Linked DNA regions of Phyllobacterium zundukense. The protein of the gene in region 1 interacts with the protein of each later gene in a pairwise test. Links are inferred from orthologs where the notes say so. Each region holds a gene or a part of one and is shown on either strand. Other genes may lie near its edges.

Region 1 (14,941 bases):
AGCGCCCTGTCACTCCAGGTCAAGGTTCCGGCCAATGCGACATCGCTATCTCGAGCTTGGATTTCACTGCTCTGGCCCTTTAGTGCCAGTTGCGCCTGTGTTGGCAATGCCATCCGCAAACCGACCCGATCGGCTGCCGCTGCAAGCGCGGTACGCATGTCCGGATCATGATCGCTATCGCTGACCAACGCGAAGTTGTCCTTTCTTCCGTGCACAGCAAGGAAAACAATGACACGCGGCCGGGGCGATAACCACGGCTGCCGCCCAAGCAATTGCAAAGCTGCATCGATTTTTGCCTTGTCGAAATCGACGGTAAGATCATGGGGGTCTGTCGTAGGAGCCCTGTTCATCATGTATCGGAATGCCCGACATACGGTCCCGATACTGGAAATTCGCAACAAACCCGGCGGCTTGCCGGGTCAGCCCGACAACCTTGGGGTCTCCGATCAGCCGCGGATCGCCGGAAACCTTGACCAGAACATCTTCCAGACACTGCGCCAGACCGATGGCCCTGTTTGCCTCTCCTTGACCGGAGACGACTGCCTGTGACCGATAGAGATCGGAACCAGAAGCACCTGCCAAGCTGCATCCGTAAAAAAATGCGATCACAAGCGCGCCGACAAAGCGGCCAAACATTTCTATACGGCTCATCTGGTTCGAGTCCCTCGCTTGTCGATTGATCAGTAAACCTACCAGAATAAGCGCCTCAGGAAATCGGGCAGTTGCCTGCAATCACCTTGAAGCTCTTGGCGGCAAGTTCCTTGCCCGACAGATCGCGCAGCGAGATGGTCCATGCTCCGGAGACCAGTTCGAAATCCCTTTCGAAAACCCAGCCGGCATAGCGCTGCTGCTGAACGGCGCTGTCGGGCCAGCTGCTTTTTTGCATCGAACGTCCATCCGGTGTCCTGATCAGCGGATGCAGGACCACCACGGAGATCGGGAGCACGCCGGTATCCCCGATATCGGAGGCCTCATAAAGAACGCCGAAACTTGTGCCGATGCAGGCATGAATGTTCTCGGTTCGCGTGACGTTGACTGGCCCCTCAACCAGCCGGTTCAATCCCGTCGGTGTATCGGGCGATACTTCGGATCCGACCTCCTTGGCGCTGGTCAGTCCCCAGTCGACAATCTCGATCGCGGGCGTTTCCTCCTGCGCCGTCGCCAGCCCCGTGTTTCCCACCATCAATGAAATGAGAAGAACGAGATATCTGGCGCGGCGAAAGGTGGCCATTTGTGCTGATCAGGCTGCGGCCTGCCTGGCTTTCAGTTCCAGCCGACGCCGGTGAAGGACTGGTTCCGTATAGCCGTTCGGCTGTTCGCGGCCCTTGAAAACGAGATCGCAGGCAGCCTGGAAGGCGATGGAACCGTCGAAATCCATTGCCATTGGCTGGTAGAGCGGATCGCCCGCATTCTGCTTGTCGACCACTGACGCCATTCGTTTCAGGGTTTCAAGCACTTGCGCCTCTGTGGCGACACCATGATGCAGCCAGTTGGCGATGTGCTGGGCGGAGATGCGTAGCGTGGCACGGTCCTCCATCAAGCCGACATTGTTGATGTCCGGAACCTTGGAACAACCGACGCCCTGATCGACCCAGCGTACAACATAGCCGAGAATTCCTTGCGCATTGTTGTCGAGTTCACGCTGGATATCCTCAGGCGTCCAGTTGGGGCGCGAAGCGACCGGCACCGACAGGATGTCGCTGAGCTTTGCCCGGCCACGCACCTTCAACCCCGCCTGCACCTCGGCGACATTGACTTTATGATAATGGGTAGCGTGCAAAGTCGCAGCGGTCGGCGATGGTACCCAGGCGGTGTTGGCGCCAGCCTTGGGATGGGCGATTTTCTGCTCGAGCATTGCGGCCATCAGGTCGGGCATGGCCCACATGCCCTTTCCGATCTGCGCATGGCCGGAAAGTCCGCATTCGAGGCCGACATCGACGTTCCAGTTTTCGTAGGCGCCGATCCAGGAGGCCTGCTTCATGTCGCCCTTGCGGATCATGGGGTCGGCTTCCATGGAGGTGTGGATTTCATCGCCGGTGCGATCGAGGAATCCGGTGTTGATGAAGACGACTCGCTCCTTGGCGGCGCGAATTGCTTCTTTCAGGTTCACCGTCGTGCGGCGTTCCTCGTCCATGATACCCATCTTGATCGTATTGGGTTGCAAACCGAGCAATGTCTCGACACGCCCGAACAACTCGGAGGCGAATGCGACCTCTTCCGGACCATGCATTTTCGGCTTCACCACATACATGGAACCGGCGCGCGAATTCATGTGCCGTCCGCCCGGCCCGATATCATGGAGGGAGGCCAAAGCGGTGATCGCCGCATCCATGATGCCTTCCGGTATCTCATTGCCGTTCTTGTCGAGAATGGCCGGATTGGTCATCAGGTGGCCCACGTTACGCACCAGCATCAGCGAACGGCCAGGCACTGTCAGTGGCTTGCCATCCTTGCCGGTATAGTCGCGGTTGGCATTGAGCTTGCGCGTGACTGTCTTGCCGCCCTTATCGAATGTGTCTTCGAGATCGCCGTTCATCAGACCGAGCCAGTTGCGATAGACAACCACTTTGTCCTCGGCATCGACCGCGGCAACGGAGTCCTCGCAATCCTGGATCGTCGTCAGAGCGGATTCCAGCATGACATCGGCAATGTGGGCAGGATCGCTCTTGCCGATCGGATGGTCGGCGTTGACGACAATCTCGACATGCAGGCCATTCTTGACCAGCAGGATTGCGGTCGGAGCCTTGGCATCGCCGCGATAACCCGCAAACTGGCCTTCGTCCTTGAGTGCAACCGATCTACCGTTGGCGCTCAGGACGAGTTTCTGATTTTCAACACCAAGACCGGCAACATCCGCCCAGCTCGCGCCATCGAGCGGCGCGCTTTCATCCAGAAATGCTTTGGCCCAGGCAATAACCTTGGCGCCACGCACGGGATTGAACGCCTTGCCCTTTTCAGCGCCGCCCTCTTCCGGAATGGCATCCGTGCCGTAGAGCGCATCATAGAGTGACCCCCAGCGGGCATTGGCGGCGTTCAGCGCGTAACGGGCATTCATCACCGGAACAACGAGCTGCGGGCCGGCAGTCACCGCGATTTCCGGATCGACATTGCTGGTGGATACGGAAAATGCGCCGCCTTCGGGCAGCAGATAACCGATCTCCCTCAGGAAGGTTTCATATTCTTCCTGGCTATAGCCGGAGTTGCGCTTCTCCCTGTAAAAATCGTCCAGCTTTTGCTGAAAAGCATCGCGTTTTTGCAGCAATTCTCGATTCCTGGGCGCCAGATCATCAATAATCTGCGCAAATCCTGCCCAGAATTGTGCGGCATCGATACCGGTTCCGGGAATAGCTTCGTTGACCACAAAGTCGTGGAGCTTCTTCGCCACCTGCAACCCGTTGATTTCGATACGCTCGCCCATGATCGGTTCCTTCAAGATTTTCGTCATCCTACCCTTGAACACATCGGAGCATTCCGCGTCAATTCATCAATAGTGAACAGGATTTATGCCTTGATGGAAAGAATGACCTAATGTGCAATGCGCGGTCTGCCCGAAGCGGTGGCTATGAGCACGGCCTCGATGAATTTGCGCTGATCTTCGACGGTTGCAGCACTGATGTCTCGGGCGATGGTAATCTGGGCTTCGTCGGTTCCAGCCTCCAGCGCCAATAACCCGGCCTGCTGCTTCAGGACACTTTCCGCAAAGGCGATCGATTCCTCTTCGATCTGGAAATCCCTGACCACCTCGCCTGCCATGACACGGAACAAACCCTCTACGGGCTGGCTGATATGCGCCTCGACCGACACACGCACCTGCCCGACAACCGCGCCCAAAGCATTGGCAACATCGGTATCGACCGGAACGATGCATTCGGTGCCGAGCATGTCGCCGACTGCCGGATAATAGACTGGCGCCGACGCGCCCAGTCCGATCACTGGCCGGTCTATATCGAGCCGAACGCCGGCAATCCCGCTTTTGCCTGAAAGAGCCTGTTGCACCAGCGAGCTCGCCACAGTCTCCGGCCCTTCCAGCCCGTCCTCGGCAAAGACCGTTTCGAGAACCACTTCGGATGAACGCCGGATCAGCGCGTCAAAGGTACGGTGGGAAACTTCCTCCGGTGTGTCGCAGAGCGGGCGTCCGGCGCCATCCTTGCGCCGTGCATAGAGAACGGCGCCGTAGCGCGCCGCTTCCGCGTTCCAGTTGTTCTGTAGGCCAAGTACATGACAGGCATCCGACGGCGTAAAGCCCGAAAGATGAACCAGCCCCCGCGCCACAAGCCGGTTGATGGTTGCCGCCTGCGAGACAGAATTCAACAGCCGGTCAAGCGGCCGTGGCTCGACGGTGACGCGTTCATAAAGTTCAGCCTCGCCTTTGCTCAATCCTGATGCCATCTGTGCCGGAACGCCGGTCAGAAGCGCAAACCGTCCGTCGAGCCGCCCGGCATTGGCAGCTTTTACCTGACGCGCCAGATGATCGATGACTGCCGCACCATGATTGGTTGCAAGCAGGGACAGCGGCACAAGCCGCCTCGGTCCGAGCTTGATGCTTGGCGCCATGGCATTGTCGTCGAGCGATACTTCCGAGTCGCCGCCGAGGCCGAAGGTGCGCATGGCCACCGCTTCCACCATGGTGCGGAAGCCCCCGACGGTCGCACCGTTGGGATCGAGGCGCGGACGGCCCTTGTCCAGAACCGCGACGTCGGTCGTCGTGCCGCCAATATCCGAGACGATCGCATTATCAAGGCCCGTCATATGTCTGGCACCGACAAGACTAGCCGCCGGTCCCGAGAGTATCGTCTCGATCGGCCGGTGCCGGGCAAATGCCGCTGAGACAAGCGCGCCATCGCCCCGCACCACCATCAGCGGCGCATGGATGCCGCGCCGGTCGAGAAAGCCTTCCGTTGCAGCCACGAGCCGGTCGATCATGGCAATGAGCCGGGCATTGAGCACGGTGGTCAGGGCGCGGCGCGGGCCATTCAGCTTGGCCGATAATTCATGACTGCAGGTGACAGGAAGTCTGGTTTCCTTGCGCACGAGGTCGCGGATAGCGATTTCATGCTCCGGATTGCGCACGGCAAAATAGGCGCAAACGGCAAAGCCGGTGACGTCCTGCTGCAAGCGTGGCAAGGCTTCGATCAAGGCTGCCGGATCGAACGGCTGCGCGCGGCCATAGACATCGTGCCCGCCTGGAATGAACACCACCGGGTCCGAGCCCAGAGCGGTTCCAAGATCGGCCTTTTCCAGATCGGCTTTGGAGAAACCGACCATGACGAGCGCGATGCGACCACCGTGCCCCTCCACGAGCGCGTTGGTGGCAAGCGTCGTCGACATCGAAACAAGCCTGATGTCTGCTGGACGCACGGATGCTTCCGTAACGATACGCTCAACCGCGCCCGAAATGCCGACGCTCAGATCATGCCGGGTGGTGAGAGCCTTGGCCTTGGCGATGACACCGCGTTGCTCGGACCACAGGACTGCGTCCGTATAGGTGCCGCCCGTATCGATGCCGAGGAAGATCGCCTGTTCAATTGTGGATTCAGCCATGATGCCCTGCCCTATTTGCAGGCAGGGTTAGCGCATGACAGACGCGGCGGCTAGCGCCATTCCGACCATTTGCTGCCGCAGCCGCATTAGACCAGCAACCAGGCTCAATCTTCCCCATCGACGACGCGCAGGCGCAATTGGCCTGTCGCTGACGCAGCAGTACGGGCGGAATCTGCGTCTTTTACGACATCGCCGACCGGAGCCTCGGCAAATTCCAGAGCCTCGATCTTCTGGCCGCGCTTGGTTACCTTGCTGGAAGAGACGAGGATGTCGTCGATATCCTTGTTGGCCTGGCCGAAATGCGTCTGCAGGCGGCGAACCCGATCGTCGAGGCGGCCCACATCTTCCATCAGCCGGATGACCTCGCCCTGGATCAGATGCGCCTGTTCGCGCATACGCACATCCTTGAGCACGGCCTGAATGACTTGAATGGACAGCATCAGCAGCGATGGCGAAACGATGACGATGCGCGAGCGATGCGCCTTCTGCACCACGCCCTCGAAATTCTCATGGATTTCGGCGAAGATCGATTCGGACGGCACGAAAAGAAATGCCGTGTCCTGGGTTTCACCATTGATCAGGTATTTTTCCGCCACATCGCGAATGTGGATTTCCACATCGCGGCGGAACTGCGCGAGCGCCATTTTCTTGGCTTCCGGGCTTTCGGACGCGCGAATGGCGTTCCACGCCTCCAGCGGGAACTTTGCATCGATGACGAGATTAGGGGCGCCGTTCGGCATCCGCACGACACAGTCGGGGCGGCTGCCGTTGGAAAGCGTAGCCTGGAACTCATAGGCGCCCTGCGGCAGGCCATCGGCGACGATCGCCTCCATCCGCGCCTGACCGAAGGCACCGCGCGTCTGCTTGTTGGCAAGGATCGCCTGCAGTTGCACCACCTGTCCGGCGAGTGCCTGGATATTGTTCTGCGCGGTGTCGATGACAGCCAGCCGTTCCTGCAGTTTCGCCAGGTTTTCGTGCGTCGACTGCGTCTGTTCGGTCATCGTCTGGCCGATACGGCTGGTCATTCCGTCGAGCCGTTCGCGGATCGACTGATTGAGCTCGGCCTGGCGCGAGCCGAACAGCTCGGCCATAGTCTGCATGCGACCTTGCATTTCCGACTGGCTCTTCAGAATTTCGCCCATGCGCGCTTCCGCATCGCGTGCCCGGTCTTCGGCCTGTATTTCGGCGACGAGCCGCATGCGTGCCGAACGCCACACGGCGATGACAGCGAAAACCACGACGAGCGCGGTGATTGCCGCGGCTGCAAGAAGGGCTGCGCCGACAGAGACGGTGCTGGCGCCGAGCTGAAATAGCGTTTGATCGAGCGAAATTGACGTCTCCATAATGCGCAGACTAACCGATTCGGAGCGCAAATGTGAGATCAAAACGAGAACATTTTCACAAATGACTTTAACCTCGGATTGACGGCTCAAAGGTGAGATATTAGGTGATGCTCATGTCTATCAAACCGCTTGTTATTCTTCCCGATCCGCTGTTGCGCCAGGTTTCAAAACCTGTGGAGCGCTTTGACGCCGATTTGCGCAAGTTTTCGACCGATATGCTCGATACCATGTATGATGCGCCCGGCATCGGCCTTGCCGCCATTCAGGTCGGCGAACCATTGCGCATGCTGGTGATCGACCTTTCCAAGGAAGATGAGCCGAGAGCTCCTCAGATTTTCATCAATCCGCAGGTATTGGCTTCTAGCGATGACCGTAACATCTACGAGGAAGGCTGCCTCTCGATTCCGGACTACTATGCGGAGGTCGAGCGTCCGGCGACCGTGCGCGTGTCCTATTTTGATATCGAAGGAAAACAGCAGGAAGTAGCGGCCGATGGACTGCTTGCAACCTGCCTGCAGCATGAGATCGATCACCTCAACGGCGTTCTCTTCATCGACCACATATCGCGGTTGAAGCGCGAGATGGTGGTCAAGAAATTCAAGAAACTCGCCAAGGACCGTCCGCCGAGCCGGCTGGCGGTGTGAGCCGATGAGCTTGCGCATCATCTTCATGGGAACGCCGGATTTTTCAGTGCCCATCCTCAATGCCTTAATCGGCCAGGGTCACGAAATCGTCGCCGTCTATAGCCAGCCACCACGTCCCGCAGGCCGCCGGGGGCTGGAACTGACGCCCTCGCCCGTGCAGCGCAACGCCGAACAATTCGGTATCGAGGTGCGCACGCCAAAGAGCCTCAAGGGCGAAGACGAGCAGCAGGCATTTCGCGATCTCCAGGCCGATGTCGCTGTCGTCGTCGCCTATGGACTGATTCTGCCTCCTGCAATTCTCGAGGGCACACGGCTTGGCTGCTATAACGGGCACGCTTCGCTACTGCCGCGCTGGCGCGGCGCCGCACCGATCCAGCGCGCGATCATGGCGGGCGATGTCGAAACCGGCATCATGATCATGAAAATGGACGAGGGTCTTGATACCGGTCCGGTCGCCATGGCCGAAAAGATCAAGATCACGGCCGACATGACCGCCGGCGAACTGCATGACCAGCTCAGCATGGCTGGCGCCGATCTGATGGTGCGCGCGATGGCAGCGCTGGAGCGCGACAGCCTGACGCTGACGCCGCAAGCCGAGGAAGGCGTCACCTATGCCTCGAAAATCACCAAGGTAGAGACTCGTATCGACTGGACGCTACCCGCCATCGATGTTCACAACCGAATTCGTGGCCTCGCGCCGTTCCCCGGAACCTGGTGCGAGATGGAAATCGGCGAAAATCTGGAACGTGTGAAGCTGCTGCGCTCGATCCTGGCAACCGGTGTTGGGGAACCTGGTACGGTGCTCGACGACGATTTGCGTATCGCCTGCGGTGAAGGTGCAGTGCGCCTGCGCTCGCTTCAGCGTGCTGGCGGCAAGGTCATGGACGGGCAGGAATTCCAGCGCGGCGCCAAGATCGCGCAGGGGATGCGGCTGCCATGAATGGCATCACCGTCCGTGCGGCGCATTCCGACGATTACCCGTTCATTTCTGACATCCTGGTAACGGCTTTCGCGGGAACCGATGAAGCGAATCTCGTTCGCCGCCTGCGGCACGACAATGATGTCGTGCTCGAACTGGTGGCCCTGAACGACAAGGTCATCATCGGACACATCCTGTTTTCGCGACTGAAGCTGGCCGGAGCAGAGGATTTCGATGCCGTTGCGCTTGCTCCACTAGCGGTTGCGCCTGCCCATCAGGGAAAGGGCGCTGGAAGCAAACTGGTGCGAATAGCGCATGAACACCTGGCTGCCGCTGGCGAGACCCTGTCGATTGTCCTGGGCGAACCTGAATATTACGGGCGCTTCGGCTACGAGCACCAAAGGGCGGCGGGTTTCGAGAGCCCTTATCAAGGCGACTATCTCCAAGCCTATGCTTTTGGCGATGCGCCGTCATCCGGGACACTGATCTATGCTCCAGCCTTTGGAGCGCTTTAGTGCCGCGCTACAAACTGACCATTGAGTATGACGGCACTCCCTATGCGGGCTGGCAGCGGCAGGAAAACGGTCACACCGTCCAGGCGGCCATCGAGCAGGCCATCTTCAAATTCTGCGGCGAAACGATCTCTCTTGGCGCAGCAGGACGCACCGATTCCGGCGTGCACGCGACTGCGCAGGTCGCCCACGTGGATTTGACGAAGGACTGGAGCAGTTCAAAGGTGCGCGAAGCGCTGAACGCACATCTGGTCATCGCCGGAGAAACCGTCGGCATCATCAATGTCGAGCTGGTCGGCGGCAATTTCGATGCGCGGTTTTCGGCGACGGGCCGGCACTATCTCTACCGTATCATCAATCGCCGGCCTCCCGCCCCGCTGGAAGCGCATCGCGCCTGGTGGGTGAAGAAGCCGCTCGACGCGGACGCCATGCACGACGCGGCGCAGCGGCTCATCGGCACGCATGACTTCACCACGTTCCGGGCAACGCAGTGCCAGTCGAAAAGCCCGGTCAAAACACTCGATCATTTAAGCGTTTCGCGTAATGGCGAAATCATCGAAATCAGAGCGTCTGCCCGGTCCTTCCTGCACAACCAGATCCGTTCCTTTGCCGGAACGCTTAATGAAGTCGGTTGCGGCCGCTGGGACGCCGATGATGTCACGGCAGCGCTTGCCGCGCGCGATCGCAAGGCCTGCGGCCCCGTCGCACCGCCCTACGGCCTGTATCTCATTGGCGTGGATTATCCGATCACCACAGGGTCTGGCAGGGCGATGCCCAGCACGCCCTGAAGCAGGACCATCAGGAATAGCGATCCGGCAACAAGGGCAACAAAGAACGCTGCTGTGTAAGTATGCGATTTCTTCAGCGCTACGTGAGTCAGCCGGTAGGTCAGGAACATGATGGCCCCATAGAGCAGGAGGCCGAATCCGGTGGCCAGGCCCGGCCAATTCGGCAGCAAGACCCGCGCCAGCGTCGCAGGCACCATCAGCCAGGCGGCGATTGCTGTTCCCCAATTGCTGGCGACCACATAAGGACTGAAACGCTTGGCTATGCCGAGTTGCCGGGCGCTGAAAGCCAAGACGACCAACGGCAGGACCCAAGCGGCAAGATCGACGAACGCCACCCTGCCCATGATGGAAAAGCGGTTTCCCGTTTCCGGGCGCAGCGCAATCATGTCATTGGCGAAGATAATCCAGCCGAGGACCAGCGGCGGCAATGAAATCGTGATGGCATGGAACGACTGCCAGAATCCGTCTTCGGAAAAATCCAGCAGATCGAGGCCGTCGGCATGACCATTCATCATCCGCCAGGCGCCCCACAGATACCGTTGAATTTCATCAAAATCCGGCATTATCACTCATGTTCGTTTACGCAAAGAAGTCGGCGATAAAGCGTTCATAGATCTGGGTCAGCGTTTCAAGATCCGCAAGCGCCACCCGCTCATCAACCATATGCATCGTCTTGCCCACAAGACCAAACTCGACCACCGGGCAATAATCCTTGATGAAGCGGGCATCCGAGGTGCCGCCAGAGGTCGAAAGCTGTGGCCGGTTGCCGGTTACAGCTTCGACGGACGATGTCAGCGTCCCAATCAGCTTCTCGTCATGGGTAAAAAATACATGGCTTGGCCGGTGGCGCCAGATCAGTTCGTAGTTCACAGGTGTTTTCTTGCCCGGGCGCAGTTTGCTGCGTCCGGACGCCTTGTCGAGGCGGTTGTGGATCTCCGCCATCAGCGTTTCATCGGTCCACGTGTCATTGTAGCGAATGTTGAATATCGCCGTTGCCTTGGCCGGGAGGACATTCACCGCTGTATTGCCGACGTCGATGGTGGTGATTTCCAGATTGCTTGCCTGAAAGTCCTTTGTCCCTTCGTCAAATACGGGATAGAGCAGGCTGTCCACCAGCGTTACCAGGCCGCGCACCGGATTGTCGGCAAGATGCGGATAGGCGGCATGACCCTGCACGCCATTGACGACAATCGTACCAGACAGTGAGCCCCTCCGGCCGATCTTGATCATGTCGCCGAGCTTGTCCGGATTTGTCGGCTCACCAACGATGGCGGCATCCCAGCTTTCGCCCTTCGCCTTGGCCCATTCCAGCAGCTTGCCTGTCCCATTGATGGACGGGCCTTCCTCGTCACCGGTGATCAGGAACGAAATCGAACCCTTGAGCTCGCCATTCTTGTCAAGGTAGCGAGCCACGGCGGCGGCAAAACAGGCAATGCCGCCCTTCATGTCGACGGCACCGCGCCCATACATCTCGCCATTGTGGATGGCAGCAGAGAACGGGGGATAGGTCCATGCTGCCTCATCGCCCACGGGCACGACATCCGTATGACCTGCAAACATCAGGTGCGGTCCGTTGCCGGAACGCCGCGCATAGAGGTTCTCGACATCGGACGTGCCATCCTCGCTGAAGACCGGCCTTTCCACGGAAAAGCCGAGCGGCGAAAGCATAGCCTGAAGCGCTGTCAGGGCACCGCCTTCGACAGGCGTCACCGACGGGCAAGCAATGAGTTTGGCGAGGTTCTGAACAGGATCGGTCGATGATTTCATGTCCAAAGCGATAATAGAAAAGCATGATCCTGTCACGCACTGGATCGCAATTGCCGCATCTGTTTTAATGCGTGCTCAGCGTCAGTCAGGGGCCAGTACCATGATCTCAGACGATAGCCGGATTGTCATTGCCGGTGCCGGTTCGATTGGTTGTTATGTCGGCGGATGTCTTGCGGCGGCAGGCAGGGATGTGATCTTCCTGGTCAGACCACGTGTTGAGGCCGCGCTCCGGCAAAATGGCCTTAAGATCGTCGATCTGGATGGAACGGAGAAACTGGTTCCGCCGGAGCGGTTGGCGCTCGCAGTCGACCCGGCCGCGGCTTTCGAGCAGGCAGACATCATTCTCGTTGCCGTCAAGAGCGGTGCGACGGAAGAGATCGCCAAGCTGATCGCCCGGCATGCGCCGTCAACGGCAATCGTTATAAGCCTGCAAAACGGCATCAACAACGCGAGGGTCCTGCACCGAAATCTGCCGACTGGCTTCACTGTGATTTCCGGTATGGTGCCATTCAACGTCGTTCAGTCCGAAACGGATGGCGCAGCGCTGATCGTAAGGCGGACGACCGAAGGCACCGTTCTTATCGACGATAAGCCGGGGGACCTTGCCGATGAACTTTCCGTGCAAGGCCTCGACGTTCGCCACAGTCCGGACATGCAGGGCGTGCTGTGGGGCAAACTGTTGATGAATCTTAACAATGCAGCCAACGCCTTGTCGAATCTGCCTCTTGCCAAGCAGCTTGCTGATCGAAACTGGCGGCTCCTTCTGGCCGATCAAATGATCGAGGGCCTGAACGTCATGAAAGCGCATGGCATCGTGCCATCAAAGATTCAGGGCGTGTCGCCCGGGCTGCTTCCCTGGATCCTGCGCCTGCCCAACTTTCTTTTCCGCATTGTCGCGAAGAAGATGCTCAATATCGATCCTCGCGCCCGTTCTTCCATGTGGGAGGACCTTTCACGTGGCCGCCCAACGGAAATCGACTATCTTCAGGGTGAAATCGTTCGATTGGCGGGCGAGAAAAATGTCGCGATACCCCTCACGCAGAAGGTTGTCGGCTGCGTGAAGCAGGCGGAGGGAAAGCCGCTCCGAAGCCATTCGGTTGAGGAGATTCGGACGGCACGAGCCTGAAAACGTGCCGGAGAGGGCGAGACGACCCTCTCCGATCCACTAAAATCAGTCGCGCAGCAGCTCGTTGATAGACGTCTTTGAGCGTGTCTTTTCGTCGACGCGCTTGACGATCACCGCGCAGTAAAGGCCCGGGCCCGGCTCGCCGTTGGGGAAAGGCTTGCCCGGCAATGTACCGGCAACCACCACTGAATAGGGCGGCACTTCGCCGTAAAAAATTTCGCCGGTCGCACGGTCAACGATCTTAGTCGATTTACCGATGAATACACCCATGCCAAGGACAGCGCCTTCGCGAACGATGCATCCCTCGACCACTTCCGAACGCGCACCGATGAAGCAATTGTCTTCGATGATCGTAGGCCCCGCCTGCATCGGCTCCAGAACGCCGCCGATGCCGACGCCGCCAGAAAGATGCACATGCTTGCCGATCTGGGCACACGAACCCACGCCCGCCCAGGTATCGACCATCGTACCCTCGCCGACATAGGCGCCGAGATTAACGAAGGACGGCATCAGAATCACACCCGGTGCGATATAGGCCGAGCGGCGGACGATGGCGTTCGGGACAGTGCGGATTCCTGCCTTGGCAAATTCTGTCGCGCCCCAGCCATCGAACTTCGAGGGCACCTTGTCCCACCAGGCTGCGCCGCCCGGACCGCCCTCAATAATGCCCATTGGATTGAGACGAAACGACAGGAGAACAGCCTTTTTCAGCCACTGATTGGTTTTCCAGACCCCATCTGCCTGCTTCTCGGCAACACGTACGGTACCGCTGTCGAGCAACAGCAGCGACGTTTCGACGGCTTCGCGAATTTCGCCGCGCGTTTCGGTGCTGATTGCATCGCGCTCATCGAAGGCCTTGTCGATCGTCTTTTCGAGACTGGTCAGATCGGGCTTGGACATTTTGAGGTCACTCCATTACACGGGCGGTTAAGAACAATGGCCTAGTAAGTTAAGTCTGGGAGAGGGTCAATCTCGGCATTACCATGTTAGATGGTGATTGGAATTTTATGTCTGTAAGCGTCATACGCGTCCGCAGAAGGAGTAGAACAATTGAATACCGATGAAAAAAATAGCTGGACGCCGTTTTCCCACTCCTCAGAAGCGGTGCGCCGTGTAGAGACAGCGCCTGACACGCCGCAAACCCAATCGGCTACCTACCGGCTGGCCTTCGCCGATCCTGAATTCATGACGCGCCGCGACTTGCGTGCCGTTCGACTGCAGTTGGAATTGCTGAAGCCTGAGATGGCGCTCGCTGAACGCGGCATCCGTTCCACCGTTGTCCTGTTCGGCGGCGCGCGTATCCCCGAGCCGGGGGGTGCTGCCTGGGCCGCCAAGAACGAGACGCAGAAAAAAAACCTCGAAGCCAATTCGCGTTATTACGCCGAAGCGCGCAAATTCGCGCAGCTTTGCTCCATCTACTCCTCCACAACCTATAATCGCGAGTTCGTGGTCGTAACCGGCGGCGGTCCAGGCGTGATGGAAGCGGGCAATCGCGGCGCCGCGGATGTTGGCGCTCCGACGATCGGCCTCAATATTGTTTTACCGCACGAACAGGCACCCAATGCCTATGTCACGCCGGAGCTTTGCTTCAATTTCCACTATTTTGCCATCCGCAAAATGCATTTCCTGATGCGTGCCAAAGCCATGGCAATCTTTCCGGGCGGCTTCGGTACGATGGATGAGACGTTCGAGGCGCTGACGCTCATCCAAACGGGACGGATGGAGCGCATTCCCTTCCTGCTGTTTGGCAAATCGTTCTGGGAAAAGGCCATCAATTTCGATTTCCTCGCCGAACAGGGTGTCATCTCGCCGTCAGATCGCGAATTGATTACCTTTGTCGACAAAGCCGAGGAAGCCTGGGAGGTTATCCGAACCTTCTACGACCTGGAGTAACCGTATCAGACGGTCTCGCTCATCAGCTTCGGCAAAATGGAATTGAGGAACGAGGCAAGGTCGTCGGTAACATAATCGACATGGTCGGTATTGCCGGGATCGCGCTCCCAGATTTCCGAGAATGTCGGCTCGAAATTGTGCGGGACGATCAGGACCGTGGTCATACCCAAGGCCTTCGGCTCGACGAGATTGCGCGCCAGATCCTCGAACATGACGCTCGCGGCCGGATCGATCTTGTGCAGATCAAGGAACCGGTCATAGGCCGCACGGGCGGGCTTTGGGTTCAGTGCCGCCGCTCTGATGTCGAAAATATCGTCGAACTGCTCGAGAACGCCAAGCTGACCGGCCGCACGCTCGGCATGGCCGCGATCGCCATTGGTGAAGATGAACTTGCGGCCGGGCAGTTGC
Region 2 (15,063 bases), 660 kb from region 1 along the record:
CATTTTGGCCTGTCGGACGAGGATATGGAACGCATCGAAGCAAGTGCCGAATAGTATCAATGCGGCGCAAAATGCCGGTTGCTGTTTGTGACGATTGCGATATTGCTCCCCACGATCAATCACTCGATAGTTTCGGAGGACTGCTTTGGCCGATTTTTCAACACCCTACGATCTTTATGAGGCACTTAAAGCGGCGTGGAGTTCAGAAAGCTCCAGCTCATGGTCGATTGAGAATCCCGCCAAGGGACAATGCAGTGTGACGTCACTGGTTACGCAGGATCTTTTTGGTGGCTCGATCCTCAAAACCAAGACCTATGGCGGTACGCATTTCTACAATGCGATTGATGGCGTCAAATGGGATATGACTGTGAGCCAGTTTGACCGGCCCATCCCATTCGAGGACAGGCCGGCGACACGCGAGGAAGCCATGGCCGACACATCAGAAGCTCAGTACCATGCACTCAAGCGCCGTCTGGAGCTTGTGCTTAGTAGTCGCTCAGCTTGATGCCAGGCTCATAATCAACGCCATCCACATCCTTGACTACGGCTTGGCCGCACTGCATCACGCCGGTCGCCGAATTGAACGCATAGGTTGGCGAGCCGTAAATGTGCCAACCCTTGTTCACAGCTGCCGTTACCTTGTGGCAGAAGCTTGCATCATCGGGGCCTGTCAGAAGCCGGTACAATTTCATGATTTTCTTTCCTAAATTTGTGCCAAAATCGGCCAGTCCTGGTTCACTTTTTGCCTATTGTCTCGACTTTTGCCAATAGTTTTTGCGCAGTTTCGAGATGCAGGCGCTCCACCATTTTGCCGCCTAGCGCGATGGCTCCCTTGTTCTTGTTCTCCGGGTGGAAGAAGGCCTCTACAATGGACCGTGCTTCCTCGATGGACGCTGCATCGGGGAAAAATGCTGTATTGGCCGCTTCGATCTGTGATGGATGGATAAGAGTTTTACCGTCAAACCCCATTTGAACAGCCTCGGCGCATTCGGCGGCGAAACCATCGCCGTCCGTAAAATCATTATATACGCCGTCAATCACATCGAGTTTCCCTGCCTTGGCGCAGAGCAGAATTTGCATAAGCCATGGCGTAAGATAAGCGCGCTTCCCGGCTAATCCCCTTCCGGTTTCCTTGGCGATATCATTGGTCCCGATGACAAAACAATCGAGCCGCGCCGTCGATCGCAGGCCGAGTTCAGCGATTTCATCGGCGTTGAGAATACCGCGCGGCGTCTCGATCATGGCCCAAAGACGGACATTCTCCGAAGCGTCGGTTTCCTCCAGTATCTCGGTGACGCTGGTGATGTCCTGAGGGGTCTCGACTTTCGGCAGAAGGATTGCATCGGGCTTGCACGCCCTGGCCGCAAGCAGATCTTCCGCACCCCACTCGCTTGAAAGACTATTGATACGGATAATTCGCTCGGCCGTGCTGGCTGTGTGAGCCAGAAAGTAGCTCCGCAATGCCTCACGCGCATCTTCCTTTGCGTCAGGGGCGACGGCGTCTTCCAGATCAAAGATGATAGCGTCCGTTGTCAGCGAAGCAGCCTTGGCCAGCGCCCTGGCATTGGAGGCGGGAACATAAAGCACGGAGCGGCGAGGGCGGAAGGGTTTACTCATGCCGACTTTCTTGCCTTGCTCGCGAAGCCAAGACAAGTGCTATCATGCGTGACCCCCGCTCTGACCCAAAGTGCCACAGGCGAAACTCTTTGATTCGCAGTCAAGCTGGTGTAAAGCGAAGCGCAAAGTCATTACCCAGGATCTACAGGCAGACATCATGGACAAATTCACCAAGCTCACCGGCGTTGCCGCTCCGCTGCCAATCATCAATGTCGATACCGACATGATCATCCCCAAGGACTATCTGAAGACGATCAAGCGGACTGGCCTTGGTACTGGCCTGTTTGCCGAGATGCGCTACAACGATGATGGCAGCGAGAATCCGGATTTTGTTCTAAACAAGCCAGCCTATCGAAAGGCACAGATCCTTGTCGCCGGCGATAATTTCGGTTGCGGATCGAGCCGTGAACACGCTCCGTGGGCGCTGCTGGATTTCGGCATACGCTGTGTCATTTCGACGAGCTTTGCGGATATTTTCTACAATAACTGCTTCAAGAACGGGATTCTACCGATCCGCGTCAGTCATGAAGATCTCGACAAGCTGATGGATGATGCACAGCGCGGCGCTAATGCGACACTGTCGATTGATCTCGAAGAATTGACGATCAAGGGGCCGGATGGCGGTACAATCAGCTTCGAGCTTGATGAGTTCCGCCGCTACTGCATGTTCAACGGCCTCGACGATATCGGCCTGACCATGGAAAAGGCAGCGAAGATTGATAACTTCGAATCTGCCAATGCAGCAAAGCGTCCCTGGGCGTGAATGGTTAGAATGTTCTGAGGGCCCGGATTTCCGGGTCTTTGGCTATTTGTATTCGCGCTGGGTCGGCAGTTGCATCCGAATGCGCCCCCCCCCGCCAGGGGCCCCGCAATATCTCGATCGTCCCGTCATGCAATATCGCGATTTGTCGGGCAAGGTTTAAGCCCAGACCCGCTCCGCGCGACGCTGACTTTGGTCGAGGTCGACAATAGTTGTTGGCGGGCCGTAGTCCAGAATGACCGATTCAACCGGCTGTCCGATGTAATTCTTCATGATATCGGAAGCGCATCCCGCCAGCACAATCGTGATCGTCGCAAGGAACGCGCCAAAGGCGACATGCCTCAAGCGGCCGGCTTTGCAGAAAGACATGTTTCACCCCCCATCGTAAAAACCATGTCCGGCAACTAGGCTGCGAAGATTGCGCCGACATTACAACTGCACATCTTTGGATCGCGCGAATCGTTCACAATTGATTGCCAGTGTTATCGGCATTCAGAAAATTTCGCAGAAAGCTTTCCATCTTTGCTGAACTTGCGCTAAGTACGCGCCATCCCGATTACAGCGATCAATCAATGAGGTTTCCCAGCATGGCATCGAAAAAGCTCCTTCTTCTTCCCGGCGACGGTATTGGACCTGAAGCAATGGCCGAAGTCCGCAAAATCATTGCCTACATGAATGCCGAATTGAAGAGCGGGTTTGAGCTGGACGAAGGTCTCGTTGGCGGCTCAGCTTATGACGCGCACGGTAAGGCCATCTCCGAAGCGGATATGGAAAAGGCGCTCGCATCCGACGCCGTTCTCTTTGGTGCGGTGGGCGGGCCCAAGTGGGACAGCGTTCCTTATGACGTGCGCCCGGAGGCAGGTCTCTTGCGCCTGCGCAAGGATATGGAACTCTTTGCGAATCTTCGCCCGGCAATCTGCTATCCGGCGCTCGCCGATTCGTCGTCTCTCAAGAAGGAAGTTGTCGAGGGTCTCGATATCCTGATCGTGCGCGAATTGACCGGCGGCGTTTACTTCGGCGAGCCGAAGGAAATCCGCGACCTGGGCAATGGCCAGAAGCGTGGCATCGATACGCAGGTCTATGATACATACGAGATCGAGCGAATTTCCGGAGTTGCCTTCGAATTGGCGCGCACGCGCGGCAACAAGGTGACGTCGATGGAAAAGCGCAATGTCATGAAGTCGGGCGTGTTGTGGAACGAAGTCGTTACGGCGACCCACAGGGCGAAGTATTTCGACGTCAAGCTCGAGCATATGCTGGCCGACGCCGGCGGTATGCAGCTTGTCCGCTGGCCCAAGCAGTTTGATGTGATCGTCACCGACAATCTGTTTGGCGACATGCTTTCCGATATCGCGGCGATGCTTACAGGCTCCCTTGGCATGCTTCCTTCGGCGTCGCTTGGTGCGCCTGATGCCAAAACCGGCAGCCGCAAGGCACTTTACGAGCCCGTACACGGCTCGGCACCGGACATCGCCGGTACTGGTGCGGCCAATCCGATCGCCATGATTGCGTCCTTCGCCATGTGCCTGCGCTACTCCTTCAATATGGTTGCCGAGGCCGACAGGCTGGAAGCAGCCATTGCCGGCGTTCTTGATGACGGCATTCGCACGGCGGATATCATGTCGGAAGGAAAGACCAAGGTCGGCACCACCGAAATGGGCGACGCAATCCTGGCCAAATTCAAGGCGTTGGCTGCCTGATCCAGAGAATTTGAACTATGAAAAAAGCCCGGCGCGAGTGATCGCGCCGGGCTTTTTTGATTGGCAATTACTTGATTGCGTCGAGATCGGTGTCTTTCGTGTCCCGTACGAAGATGAGACCGATGACCAAGGTCATTGCCGCGATGACGATCGGGTACCAGAGGCCATAATAAATATCACCCTTGGCCGCGCTCATCGCGAAGACTGTTGCTGGAAGCAGACCACCGAACCAGCCATTACCAATGTGATATGGCAAGGACATGCCGGTGTAGCGGATGCGGGTCGGGAACATCTCGACCAGAATGGCCGCTATCGGCCCATAGACCATGGTCACATAGATCACGAGCACGAACAGGATCGCAATCACCTTTGGCCAGCTGACGGCCGCCGGATCGGCAACCATCTTAAAGGCGCCAGCGCCCGGAATCGTGTAGACCGGCACCTCAGTCGCGCCGGCCGCCTCTTCCGTGGTCAGAAGCTTGTCCTTGATCGCCTGATCGACAGGAACCATGGTCTTTGCACCACCGCGGATCGCAGCCGGGTCGAGCGCAAGTTTCGGATTGGCAGCAATCAAGGCGTCAAGCTTCGAATCGGCGACCTTTACTGGATCGCGGACTAGGGGGTAACCGCCGTCCTGAAGCGCTATGTTGATGCCCTTTGCAAAAGCACCTTCCTTTGCCTTTGCATCGGCTCCAGCGGCAACGGCGTCGTAAGACTCGACCGTTTCATTACCGATCTTGACCGTGGCTACAGTGCCGGGCGCTGCAGTGGCCACAACGTCATAGGGAACCGAGTTGCGGGTCAGGAACGATGTCGCGATATCGCAGGAAGTGGTGAACTTAGCCGTGCCTGTCGGGTTGAACTGGAATTTGCAGTCGCCGGGTGCAGCTGTGACGGTCGCGCGAACATTCTGTTGCGCGGCGGCAAGTGCCGGATTTGCAGCCCAGGTCAAGGCCTTGAACAGCGGGAAGTAAGTGATAATGGCGAGCGCCAGTCCGGCCATGATGATTGGCTTACGGCCGATCTTGTCGGACAGCCAGCCGAAGAAGACGAAGAAACCGGTGCCGAGCAGGAGTGCTATTGCAATCATGATGTTGACCGACTGCGCGTCGACTTTCAGCACATTCTGCAAAAAGAACAGCGCGTAGAACTGGCCTGAATACCAGACGACAGCCTGACCGGCAGTGAGACCGAAAAGCGCGAGCAAAGCGATCCTGGCATTCTTCCATTGGCCGAAAGCTTCGGAAAGCGGAGCCTTGGAACCCTTGCCTTCTTCCTTCATCTTCTTGAAGGCCGGTGATTCACTCAACGACAGCCGAATCCACACGGAAATTCCGAGAAGAACAAATGAAAGCAAGAAAGGAATGCGCCAGCCCCAGGCAGCGAATGCTTCTTTGCTGAGCGAATTCTGGATGATCAGGATGACGATGAGTGAGAGGAACAGACCCAGCGTGGCCGTAGTCTGAATCCACGATGTGTAATAGCCGCGTCTGTTGCTCGGTGCATGTTCGGCGACATAGGTTGCCGCACCACCATATTCACCGCCAAGGGCAAGACCTTGAAGCATGCGAAGGGCGATCAGGATGATCGGTGCGGCAATGCCCCAGCTGGCTGATCCCGGAAGTACGCCAACCAGGAAGGTTGACAGACCCATGATGAGGATGGTGACGAGGAATGTGTATTTGCGGCCGACCAGATCGCCGATGCGGCCAAAGACCAGCGCACCGAATGGCCGGACAAGGAAGCCTGCCGCAAAGGCAAGCAGCGCAAAGATATTACGCGTTGCTTCCGGATACTCGCTAAAAAAGGCTGCGCCGATGAAAGCGGCCAGAGAACCGTAAAGATAAAAATCGTACCATTCGAAAACAGTTCCGAGCGAAGAAGCGAAGATAACCTTCTTCTCTTCTCTCGTCATACCCCGACTAGAAGTGTCGGCCACAGACGTGGTTGCCATTACTATTCCTCCCAGAAAACAGCAGTTGAGCCAAGGACATGATCAGTTCTAACCCCTCGATCATGGCCTCGACCGTTGACACTACGCATGGCCCCTTTGCTGCGCTTGCTTGCTGCGGCAAACCATACGTCGGTGAATGTCCCTCGGAATTTTCTCCCCCAAAGGTCACGCACCCGATGCACGCGCGGAGTGTTCAACAAATATTGATGAAAGCAAAGCCCGTATCTTACGTCAATTGTCTAAAATTGTGCGTAACACGACATATTCTTGTCATTTGAAGAGACAATTGACTCTTTTAGGAAACCGCGTACAAGCACAATCGGACAAGGAGACGCCCAGGTGGGTAGCGAATCAACAGCACTGTTTTTGACAAACGGTTCCGGCGAGATTGCCGGATGCGCTGGTGCGCCTGCTCTTATCCGCAAAATTTCGGCCAAACAGACTGCGAAAACGACCACCAAAACGGTCTGATTTCCCTTGGCCTGCTCGCCCCCTCCCGGGTCCGGCCCGGGGGAGAAGACCCGCAGTGGCCAGCGGGTTTCTGAACAGCAGAGAGGGACAGGAGATATTACAGATGAGTTTCAAGGTTGCAGTTGTTGGTGCCACAGGCAATGTGGGCCGCGAAATGCTTACAATACTGGAAGAGCGCGGCTTTCCCGTCAGCGAAGTCGTTGCGCTCGCCTCGCGCCGGTCGCAAGGAACCGAAGTTTCCTTTGGTGACCGTACGCTGAAGGTCAAGGCGCTGGACACCTACGACTTTTCCGATACGGATATCTGCCTGATGTCGGCAGGCGGCAATATTTCCAAGGAATGGTCGCCCAAGATCGGCGCGCAAGGCTGCGTCGTCATCGATAATTCCTCGGCCTGGCGCTACGATTCCAACGTACCGCTGATCGTGCCGGAAGTGAATCCCGATGCGATTTCCGGTTTCACCAAGAAGAACATCATTGCCAATCCGAATTGCTCGACCGCACAGCTTGTCGTTGCCTTGAAGCCTTTGCATGACAAGGCAAAGATCAAGCGTGTCGTTGTTTCGACCTACCAGTCCGTGTCGGGGGCCGGCAAGGAAGGCATGGACGAGCTGTTCGAACAGTCCCGCGCGGTGTTCGTTGCCGATCCGGTGACAGCGAGGAAGTTCACCAAGCGCATCGCCTTCAATGTGATTCCGCACATCGACGTGTTTATGGAAGATGGCTACACCAAGGAAGAATGGAAGATGGTCGCCGAGACCAAGAAGATGCTTGATCCCAAGATCAAGCTCACGGCGACCTGCGTGCGCGTTCCGGTTTTCATCGGCCACTCGGAAGCGGTCAATATCGAATTCGAAAGCCCGATGAGCGCAGAAGAAGCCCGGGATATCCTGAGCGATGCACCAGGTTGCCTGGTCATCGATCGCCATGAAGATGGCGGCTATATCACGCCTTATGAAGCAGCGGGTGAGGATGCCACCTATATTTCGCGTATCCGGGAAGACATTACGGTCGAAAACGGCCTTTCCATCTGGATTGTGTCGGACAATCTGCGCAAGGGCGCTGCACTCAACACGATCCAGATTGCCGAGCTTCTGGTTGCACGCGGACTGATTCAGCCGAAGAAGATCGCTGCCTGATCGATCTGTACTGTCGAGAATACAAAGGGCGCGGGAAACCGCGCCCTTTTACTTTGCCTCGTCAATGCTCGCGACGAGATTATCGCGCATTGCAATGAGCTCTGATCGCAGTGTCTGCGCTTCGTCCATGGTGCAGCCAAATGCCTTGCCCATGGCGGTAGGCACAGCTTCAGCGCGCTCGCGCATGCTACGGCCTTCATCCGTAAGTCCGATCAGGACCTGGCGCTCATCAACGGTGTCGCGCCGCCTTGTAATCAGTCCTGCAGTCTCAAGGCGTTTCAACAGGGGTGTCAGTGTGCCTGAATCGAGGCTGAGCTTGTCGCCTATGGCCTTCACGGTCTGATTTTCCTGCTCCCACAATACCACCATCACCAGATATTGCGGATAGGTCAGCCCAAGCGCAGCAAGACGCGGCTGATAGGCGCGCGTTACCGCATTCGCGGTGGAGTAAATGGCGAAGCACAAAAAATTCGACAGCTTCAGCTGCGACTCCTGCGCATTTCCTGTCGCGTTTTCCATCCTGGTCACTCCTACGGTTCTGTCTGCGCAAGATAGCCAAGCGCATTAGATTGCGCATCATTTAATTTTTCATCACTCATAATAAAAATAGATTGCACACAATTGAATTGTGTGCAATCTAATATGTGCCGAACAAATCCAACCAAGGAACAGACCAATGAGTATTCTCTATACGACTAAGGCGACAGCAACCGGCGGCCGTGATGGCCGCGCTACCAGCGAAGATGGCCGGTTGGCCGTCACCCTTTCAACTCCGAAGGAACTTGGCGGCAATGGTGCCGAGGGTACCAACCCCGAGCAGCTCTTTGCGGCCGGCTATTCCGCCTGCTTCCTCGGCGCAATCAAATATGTGGCCTCGCAAAAGAAGGTCAAATTGTCCGAGGGCACAGCAGTCAGCGCCACGGTTGGCATTGGTCCCCGCGACGATGGCAAGGGCTTTGGCCTCGATGTCGCGCTGGCTGTTACTCTGCCCGGTGTAGAAGCGGAACAGGCTCGCGAAATCGTCGATGGCGCACACGTGGTCTGCCCCTATTCCGAAGCAACCCGCAGCAATCTGAACGTACGTATTTCAATTAATTGACACCCTGGGTTGTTAAGCAGGGTCAACGGGACCAGTATCATGCGCAATTCTCATTGGACGTCACGCCGTTCCTTCCTGACCGCCGGCGCAGGCCTTGTTGCCGCCGCCAGCCTTCCAGCCAGCGGCGCAATGGCGGTGCAGACACCCAAGACATCAAAATCCAGCCAACCAGTGAAAGGACACAATGCGATGACCACGATCACGACAAAGGACGGAACCGAAATCTATTACAAGGATTGGGGCAAGGGACAGCCGGTCGTCTTCAGCCATGGCTGGCCGCTCACCGCCGATGCCTGGGAAGACCAGATGTTCTTTCTGGCGTCGCATGGCTACCGGGCCATTGCCCATGACCGCCGCGGCCATGGCCGTTCGAGCCAGCCGTGGAACGGCAATGACATGGACCAGTATGCAGACGATCTGGCAGAGCTGTTTGAAAAGCTCGATCTGAAGGACGCAATCATGATCGGTCATTCGACTGGCGGTGGCGAAGTGGCGCGCTATATCGGCCGCCACGGCACGAAACGAGTCGCCAAGGCCGTGCTGGTCGGCGCCGTGCCGCCGTTGATGCTGAAGACCGACGCCAATCCGGAAGGCCTGCCGATCGATGTCTTCAATGGCATCCGCGACGGTGTCATCGCTGACCGCTCGCAGTTCTTCAAGGATCTGTCATTGCCGTTCTATAGCTACAATCGGCCCGGCGCAAAAGCCTCAGAAGGCGTCAGGGATTCCTTCTGGCTGCAGGGCATGATGGCAGGGATGCCAGCCTCCTATTTCTGCATCAAGGCGTTCTCGGAAACCGACTTCACCGAAGACTTGAAGAAAATTGACGTGCCGACATTGTTCATCCACGGCGATGACGACCAGATCGTGCCGATTGACGATGCCGCCCGCAAAGCGGTCAAGCTTGTCAAGAACGCCACGCTGAAGGTCTATCCCGGTGCGCCGCATGGCCTTGCCACGACGCACAAGCAACAGCTCAACGAGGATCTGCTCGCCTTCGCCAAGGCCTGATCTAACTCAAGCAAGCCCACGCTTTTCGATCATCGCATCGGGCGTGGGCATCTTGCCGCGGAAAGCTTTGTAAAGCTCTTCCGGATCCCGGCTTCCACCTGCTGAGTAGATATACTGTTTCAGCTTTGCCGCGAGATCGGCGTTGAACACATCGCCGGTTTCCTCAAACGCCTTGAAGGCATCCGCATCGAGCACTTCCGACCACATGTAGGAATAGTAGCCGGCCGAATATCCATCGCCGGAGAACACGTGCGTGAAATGCGGCGTACGGTGACGCATGATGATCGCGTCCGGCATCTCCAATTGCTTCAATGTTTCCGCTTCGAACTTGATCGGATCGGCTGGTGGTGTGCCGTCAGCGTGGAACGCCATGTCCACCAATGCGGAAGAGGTGAACTCCACCGTATTGAATCCTGCATTGAACGTGTTCGCTGCAAGCACCTTGTCGAGTAGGGCCTTCGGCATGGCCTCGCCCGTGCGGTAGTGGATGGCATATTTTTCCAGGATGGCTGGTACAGTCAACCAATGTTCGTAAAGCTGGGATGGCAGTTCGACAAAGTCGCGCGATACCGATGTTCCGGAAACTGCAGGCCAGGTCACGTCCGACAAAAGCCCATGCAGAGCATGACCGAATTCGTGAAACAGTGTTCGGGCGCCATCAAGCGAAAGCAGAGCCGGCTCACCCTTGGGCGGCTTGGCGAAGTTCATGACATTGTAGATGATCGGCTTGTTCACGCCGTCGAGTTTGTGCTGCGATTGGAGTGCACTCATCCATGCGCCGGAACGCTTCGACTGGCGGTTGAAATAGTCACCAAGGAAGAGACCGCGCTTGCTGCCATCCGGATTGAGGACTTCCCAGACGCGCACATCAGGGTGCCAAGTCGGGATGCCGGTCTTCTCGTCGAAACGGATGCCGAACAGGCGTGTGGCGACATCGAAGCAGGCCTCAATGATCTTCTCCAACTGCAGATAGGGCTTCAACTCGGTCTCATCGAAAGCAAAGCGCTCATTGCGCAGCTTTTCGGCATAGTACCGCCAATCCCATGGCTCAACCTTGTGATTGCGGCCTTCGCCAGTAATGAGCCGCTGCAGGTCAATTTCTTCTTCGGCCGCGCGTGCCCGCGCCTTGTCCCAGACGGGCTCAAGCAGATCCATGACCGCCTTCGGTGTCTTGGCCATTGTGTTATCGAGCTTGTACGCAGCAAAACTCTGATAGCCCAGCAGTCCGGCTTTCTCGGCGCGCAGCTTCACCATCTCGGCGACGATGCCCGTATTGTCGGTTTCGCCGCCATTCTCGCCGCGAGCGGCCCAGGCGCGGAATGCCTTTTCGCGCAAGGCGCGGTTTTCAGAGAAAGACAGGAAGGGTTCGATGATTGAGCGCGACAACGTAACCGCCCATGCATCAGGACGGTCGCGCTCCTCAGCCGCGCCACGCATCGCGTCGCGCACGAAGTTTGGCAGACCCGCCAGTTCCGTTTCATCAGTGATGAAAAGCGCCCAGTCGGCCTCATCCTTCAGGACATTCTGGCCGAATTGCGCGCCAAGACTTGCAAGTTTCTCGTTGATGTCCGCAAGCCGCGCCTTGCCTTGCTCATCCAGTCTTGCACCGCTGCGTACGAAACCTTTCCAGGTTTTATCCAGCACGCGATCGGTTTCGGGGTCGAGACCGAGCAGGTCGCGCTGTTCATACAGCGAGTCGATGCGGGCAAAGAGCAACGGGTTCATCATGATGGAGGAAGAATGCCGCGACATTTTCGGGGCAAATACCCGCTCCAGGGCTTGGATCGTGTCATTGGTATGAGCACCGGCCCTTAACCAGAAGATTGCCGAGACACGATCAAGATCCTTGCCCGAGAGCTGCAGCGCCTTCAACGTATTGTCTATTGTTGGCGCTTCGTGATGGGTGACAATCGCTTCGATATCCGCAAGATCAGCCGCCAGCGCAGCGTCAAATGCAGCAGCGAAATCATCGTCGTTGAATGCTGTGAAATCTGGCAGCCCCAGAGGCCCAGTCCATTCAGTCAGTGCGGGATTGATGGCCGTTTTAGTCGAGGACATGGGGCACTCCGTCATGTGGCAAGAACAGTTTGGTTCTAACATCTAAGACGGAGATGCGATGGCCACAAGCCGGGCAGCCAATAAAGTATGGGGCGGCAAACGAAACAAAAAAAGCGGGGCAGGGCCCTGCTTCATTCTGCGTCGAGTAATATCAGCTGTTGCGCTTGCGAGCGGCCAGCGTACGCAGACGCAGGGCGTTCAGACGGATAAAGCCGGCGGCGTCCTTTTGGTCGTAGGCGCCGCGGTCATCTTCGAAAGTCACGAGTGCATCGGAATAGAGCGACTTTTTCGACTTGCGGCCGGAAACCATGACATTGCCCTTGTACAGCTTCAGGCGAACACTACCTTCGACATCTTCCTGGCTCTTGTCGATCATCGCCTGCAGCATTTCGCGCTCCGGCGAGAACCAGAATCCGTTATAGATGAGCTCGGCGTAGCGTGGCATGAACTCATCCTTCAGATGAGCCGCACCGCGGTCCAAGGTGATGGATTCCATGGCGCGGTGTGCCGCGAGCAAGATGGTGCCGCCCGGTGTTTCATAGACACCGCGTGATTTCATGCCGACGAAACGGTTCTCGACCAGATCAAGACGACCGATGCCATTGTCGCGGCCAAGATCGTTGAGCGTCTTGAGCAGGTTTGCTGGCGAAAGCGGTTTGCCGTCGATGGCGACTGCATCACCTTTTTCGAAGGCGATCTCGATTTCCGTCACCTTGTCCGGCGCTTCCATCGGCGAAATCGTGCGCTGGTGCACATATTCCGGCGCCTCTTGCCAGGGATCCTCAAGCACCTTGCCTTCCGATGACGAGTGCAGGAGGTTCGCATCGACCGAGAACGGCGCTTCACCGAGCTTGTCCTTGGCGATCGGGATCTGGTGCTCGCGGGCAAATTCCAGTAGATCCGTGCGGGACTTGAAAGTCCAGTCGCGCCAGGGGGCGATCACCTTGATATCGGGATTGAGTGCGTAGGCAGAAAGCTCGAAGCGCACCTGGTCATTGCCCTTGCCGGTCGCGCCATGGGCGATGGCATCTGCGCCAGTGCGGGCAGCGATCTCGACCAGATGCTTGGAAATCAGCGGGCGCGCGATGGAGGTGCCAAGCAAATAGACACCCTCATAGACGGCGTTGGCGCGGAACATCGGGAAGACGAAGTCGCGCACGAATTCTTCGCGCACGTCCTCTACATAGATTTCCTTGATGCCGAGCATCTCGGCTTTCTTGCGCGCCGGTTCGAGTTCCTCGCCTTGGCCAAGATCGGCGGTGAAAGTCACGACCTCAGCACCAAGTTCCGTCTGCAGCCATTTCAGGATGATGGATGTATCGAGACCGCCCGAATAGGCCAGTACGACTTTCTTGACGTCTTTCCACTTGTTCATTGTGTTTCCCTGGAATCCCGACCGCAATCGCGGCGCCAATTGTCTCTATGTTGCGGGTCTTTTAGCAGTTGCCGTGATGTTGGCAAGGTTGGTATTGATTTGGGGCCAAAGCAGCAACATTCTATTTGCGGAGCGCAATCCAGCCGTGCTGACCATTTTGCTCCCGCGCCTCGATCAGCTGGCCGGACTTCAGCGCGGCTATGAATGGCTGCCATTGTACGCGTCGCCAGCCGGCGACGACCTCTTCAACCGAAAACCCTCTCGCGCCGAGAGTATCCGCTACGGATTTTTCGTTGGTCATGACCATTCTGATCTCGGGTGCTATTCCCGCTTCCGGGAATCGGCGCATCTGCTTGAATGGCGTGTCGCGGTCAGTGTGCAGCCGGACCTTGGCCGCATCAAGATGAGAACCGATGAACAGCACTTCATTTTCAGGCAAGTGGAGCGGTTTTGCCTTCGCCGCAAGAACTTCGCCGATATCCGGCAGCAATAATCCACTGAGAACGGGCGCGCCGATGAAACCGCTTCCCAGCAACAGGAGTGCAAAACACAGGGCCAATCGGTCGATCCCGGCATTGCGGCTGACGAGCCATAGGGTGACCAATCCCAGAAATGCTGCTGTCGCAAGGCCGATTATGGTAGTCGGGGCCAGGAGGAGCAAACCTATCATCAAGAGTGCCGCGAGCGCTCCGGCTGTGAGAATCATGGATACCCGCAGGATCATGCGCAGCAGATTTTCTGACTTCTGATCCATGACACTTTGCAAGGCGCAGGCGAGCAGAATGCTGACAAGGGGTATGACTGGCATCACATAGCGGTGGGATGCATAGTTGGATAATGAGAATATGATGACAACACTGGCGACCCAACCGGCCAGAAACGGTGCAGCAGCTCCGATCGGTCGCCAATTCGGGCGCTTGCCGTTCATTTTGCTGGCGATGACGAGCATGGTCAGCCACAACACCACCGGCAAAAACAGCCCCGCGAGGTTGTTCGAAATACCATTGATAAATGTGCCGATGCCGATGGAGACCTTTTCGGAAAGCTGGTCGCCAACAAAATCCGACGCCATCTCGCTCGCTGCCGTGAACGATTGATAGACAAACCAGGCGCCGAACAGAACGATCGATGGCCAGATTATCGCAGGCAGCCAAAGACGCTTTGCATGCTGGCGCATTGAGGGGACACTCAGGCTAAACGCAACGACATAGGCGACCATGCCGAGCGGCAACAAACCCTTTGTAAGAACGGCGAAGCCTGTACCGCCGTAGGAAAGCAGACCATAGAGCTGTTGACGGTCTTCACGGAAAAGAAGGCCCGTAAAGCCGATAAAACCCAAAAGCATGAACAATGTCAGCGGCAGGTCCGGAATAGCATTGATGCAGGCACGCAAAAAAACGAAATTGCAGGTAAGCATCGCGGCAGCGAGCAAAGCCATCTGATCATTGCGTGTGAGGATTTGGGTAAACTGAAAAGTCGCCAGAAGGGTTGCGGCCGCAGCAATGAGCCAGAAGAAACGCGAGCCTATCGCGGATATGCCGAAAATCTCCATGCCGGCTATACTCATCCAGTAGGTGAACGGCGGCTTCTTCAGCCGCACATCGCCTTCCGCCGTGCGTGGCGTCAGATAATCGCCACTCTGGATCATGATCACGGCGCCGTTGGAGTAGTAGCGCTCATCGGGAAAATGCACGACAAGGCTGGATGCGAGCGGCAACAGCCCGACAACGAGCGATAGCGCGAGAAATACTGCAAGTTTCGCCCTTGAGATCAGACTGTAGATTAAGCCTGAATCGGCCGTCGCAATTTTTTGTTGGAGCATCGTTCTTCTGTAGCACTTCTCACTCTCGTTATGGCTTCATAACCCGTTTCACGAGCGC

Evidence for each region.
Region 2: the proteins of def (region 1) and BLM14_RS19290 interact in binary tests that used the Escherichia coli proteins (3 or more experiments, as listed by UniProt). The link is inferred for Phyllobacterium zundukense from one-to-one orthologs.

Annotation. Positions count from the first base shown.
Region 1 is NZ_CP017940.1:3,197,554-3,212,494, forward strand. What follows is about bases 5,983-8,762. They hold def (peptide deformylase), read left to right. Parts: upstream 5,983-6,997; coding sequence 6,998-7,528; downstream 7,529-8,762. Other genes in these bases: BLM14_RS16065 (DNA recombination protein RmuC), read right to left, coding at 5,983-6,884; fmt (methionyl-tRNA formyltransferase), read left to right, coding at 7,539-8,468; BLM14_RS16080 (GNAT family N-acetyltransferase), read left to right, coding at 8,465-8,762. In the rest of the region: BLM14_RS32370 (DUF2066 domain-containing protein), read right to left, coding at 1-353; BLM14_RS32375 (DUF2066 domain-containing protein), read right to left, coding at 319-651; BLM14_RS16050 (DUF3859 domain-containing protein), read right to left, coding at 707-1,231; BLM14_RS16055 (malate synthase G), read right to left, coding at 1,241-3,418; BLM14_RS16060 (hydantoinase/oxoprolinase N-terminal domain-containing protein), read right to left, coding at 3,526-5,541; more of BLM14_RS16065, read right to left, coding at 5,646-5,982; more of BLM14_RS16080, read left to right, coding at 8,763-8,962; tRNA pseudouridine(38-40) synthase TruA, read left to right, coding at 8,962-9,747; BLM14_RS16090 (hypothetical protein), read right to left, coding at 9,699-10,310; dapE (succinyl-diaminopimelate desuccinylase), read right to left, coding at 10,327-11,514; BLM14_RS16100 (2-dehydropantoate 2-reductase), read left to right, coding at 11,615-12,640; dapD (2,3,4,5-tetrahydropyridine-2,6-dicarboxylate N-succinyltransferase), read right to left, coding at 12,686-13,540; BLM14_RS16110 (LOG family protein), read left to right, coding at 13,691-14,533; BLM14_RS16115 (pyrimidine 5'-nucleotidase), read right to left, coding at 14,539-14,941. UniProt on the Escherichia coli protein: Removes the formyl group from the N-terminal Met of newly synthesized proteins. Requires at least a dipeptide for an efficient rate of reaction. N-terminal L-methionine is a prerequisite for activity but the enzyme has broad specificity at other positions.
Region 2 is NZ_CP017940.1:3,853,945-3,869,007, forward strand. Bases 5,721-8,622 are described here. They hold BLM14_RS19290 (aspartate-semialdehyde dehydrogenase), read left to right. Parts: upstream 5,721-6,605; coding sequence 6,606-7,640; downstream 7,641-8,622. Other genes in these bases: BLM14_RS19285 (MFS transporter), read right to left, coding at 5,721-6,031; BLM14_RS19295 (MarR family winged helix-turn-helix transcriptional regulator), read right to left, coding at 7,689-8,159; BLM14_RS19300 (organic hydroperoxide resistance protein), read left to right, coding at 8,317-8,622. In the rest of the region: BLM14_RS19250 (metallopeptidase family protein), read left to right, coding at 1-54; BLM14_RS19255 (YunG family protein), read left to right, coding at 146-505; BLM14_RS19260 (DUF1737 domain-containing protein), read right to left, coding at 486-692; BLM14_RS19265 (HpcH/HpaI aldolase/citrate lyase family protein), read right to left, coding at 736-1,617; leuD (3-isopropylmalate dehydratase small subunit), read left to right, coding at 1,775-2,380; BLM14_RS19275 (hypothetical protein), read right to left, coding at 2,537-2,746; leuB (3-isopropylmalate dehydrogenase), read left to right, coding at 2,965-4,077; more of BLM14_RS19285, read right to left, coding at 4,145-5,720; more of BLM14_RS19300, read left to right, coding at 8,623-8,739; BLM14_RS19305 (alpha/beta fold hydrolase), read left to right, coding at 8,929-9,750; BLM14_RS19310 (M3 family metallopeptidase), read right to left, coding at 9,757-11,808; BLM14_RS19315 (argininosuccinate synthase), read right to left, coding at 11,960-13,183; BLM14_RS19320 (ArnT family glycosyltransferase), read right to left, coding at 13,305-15,005.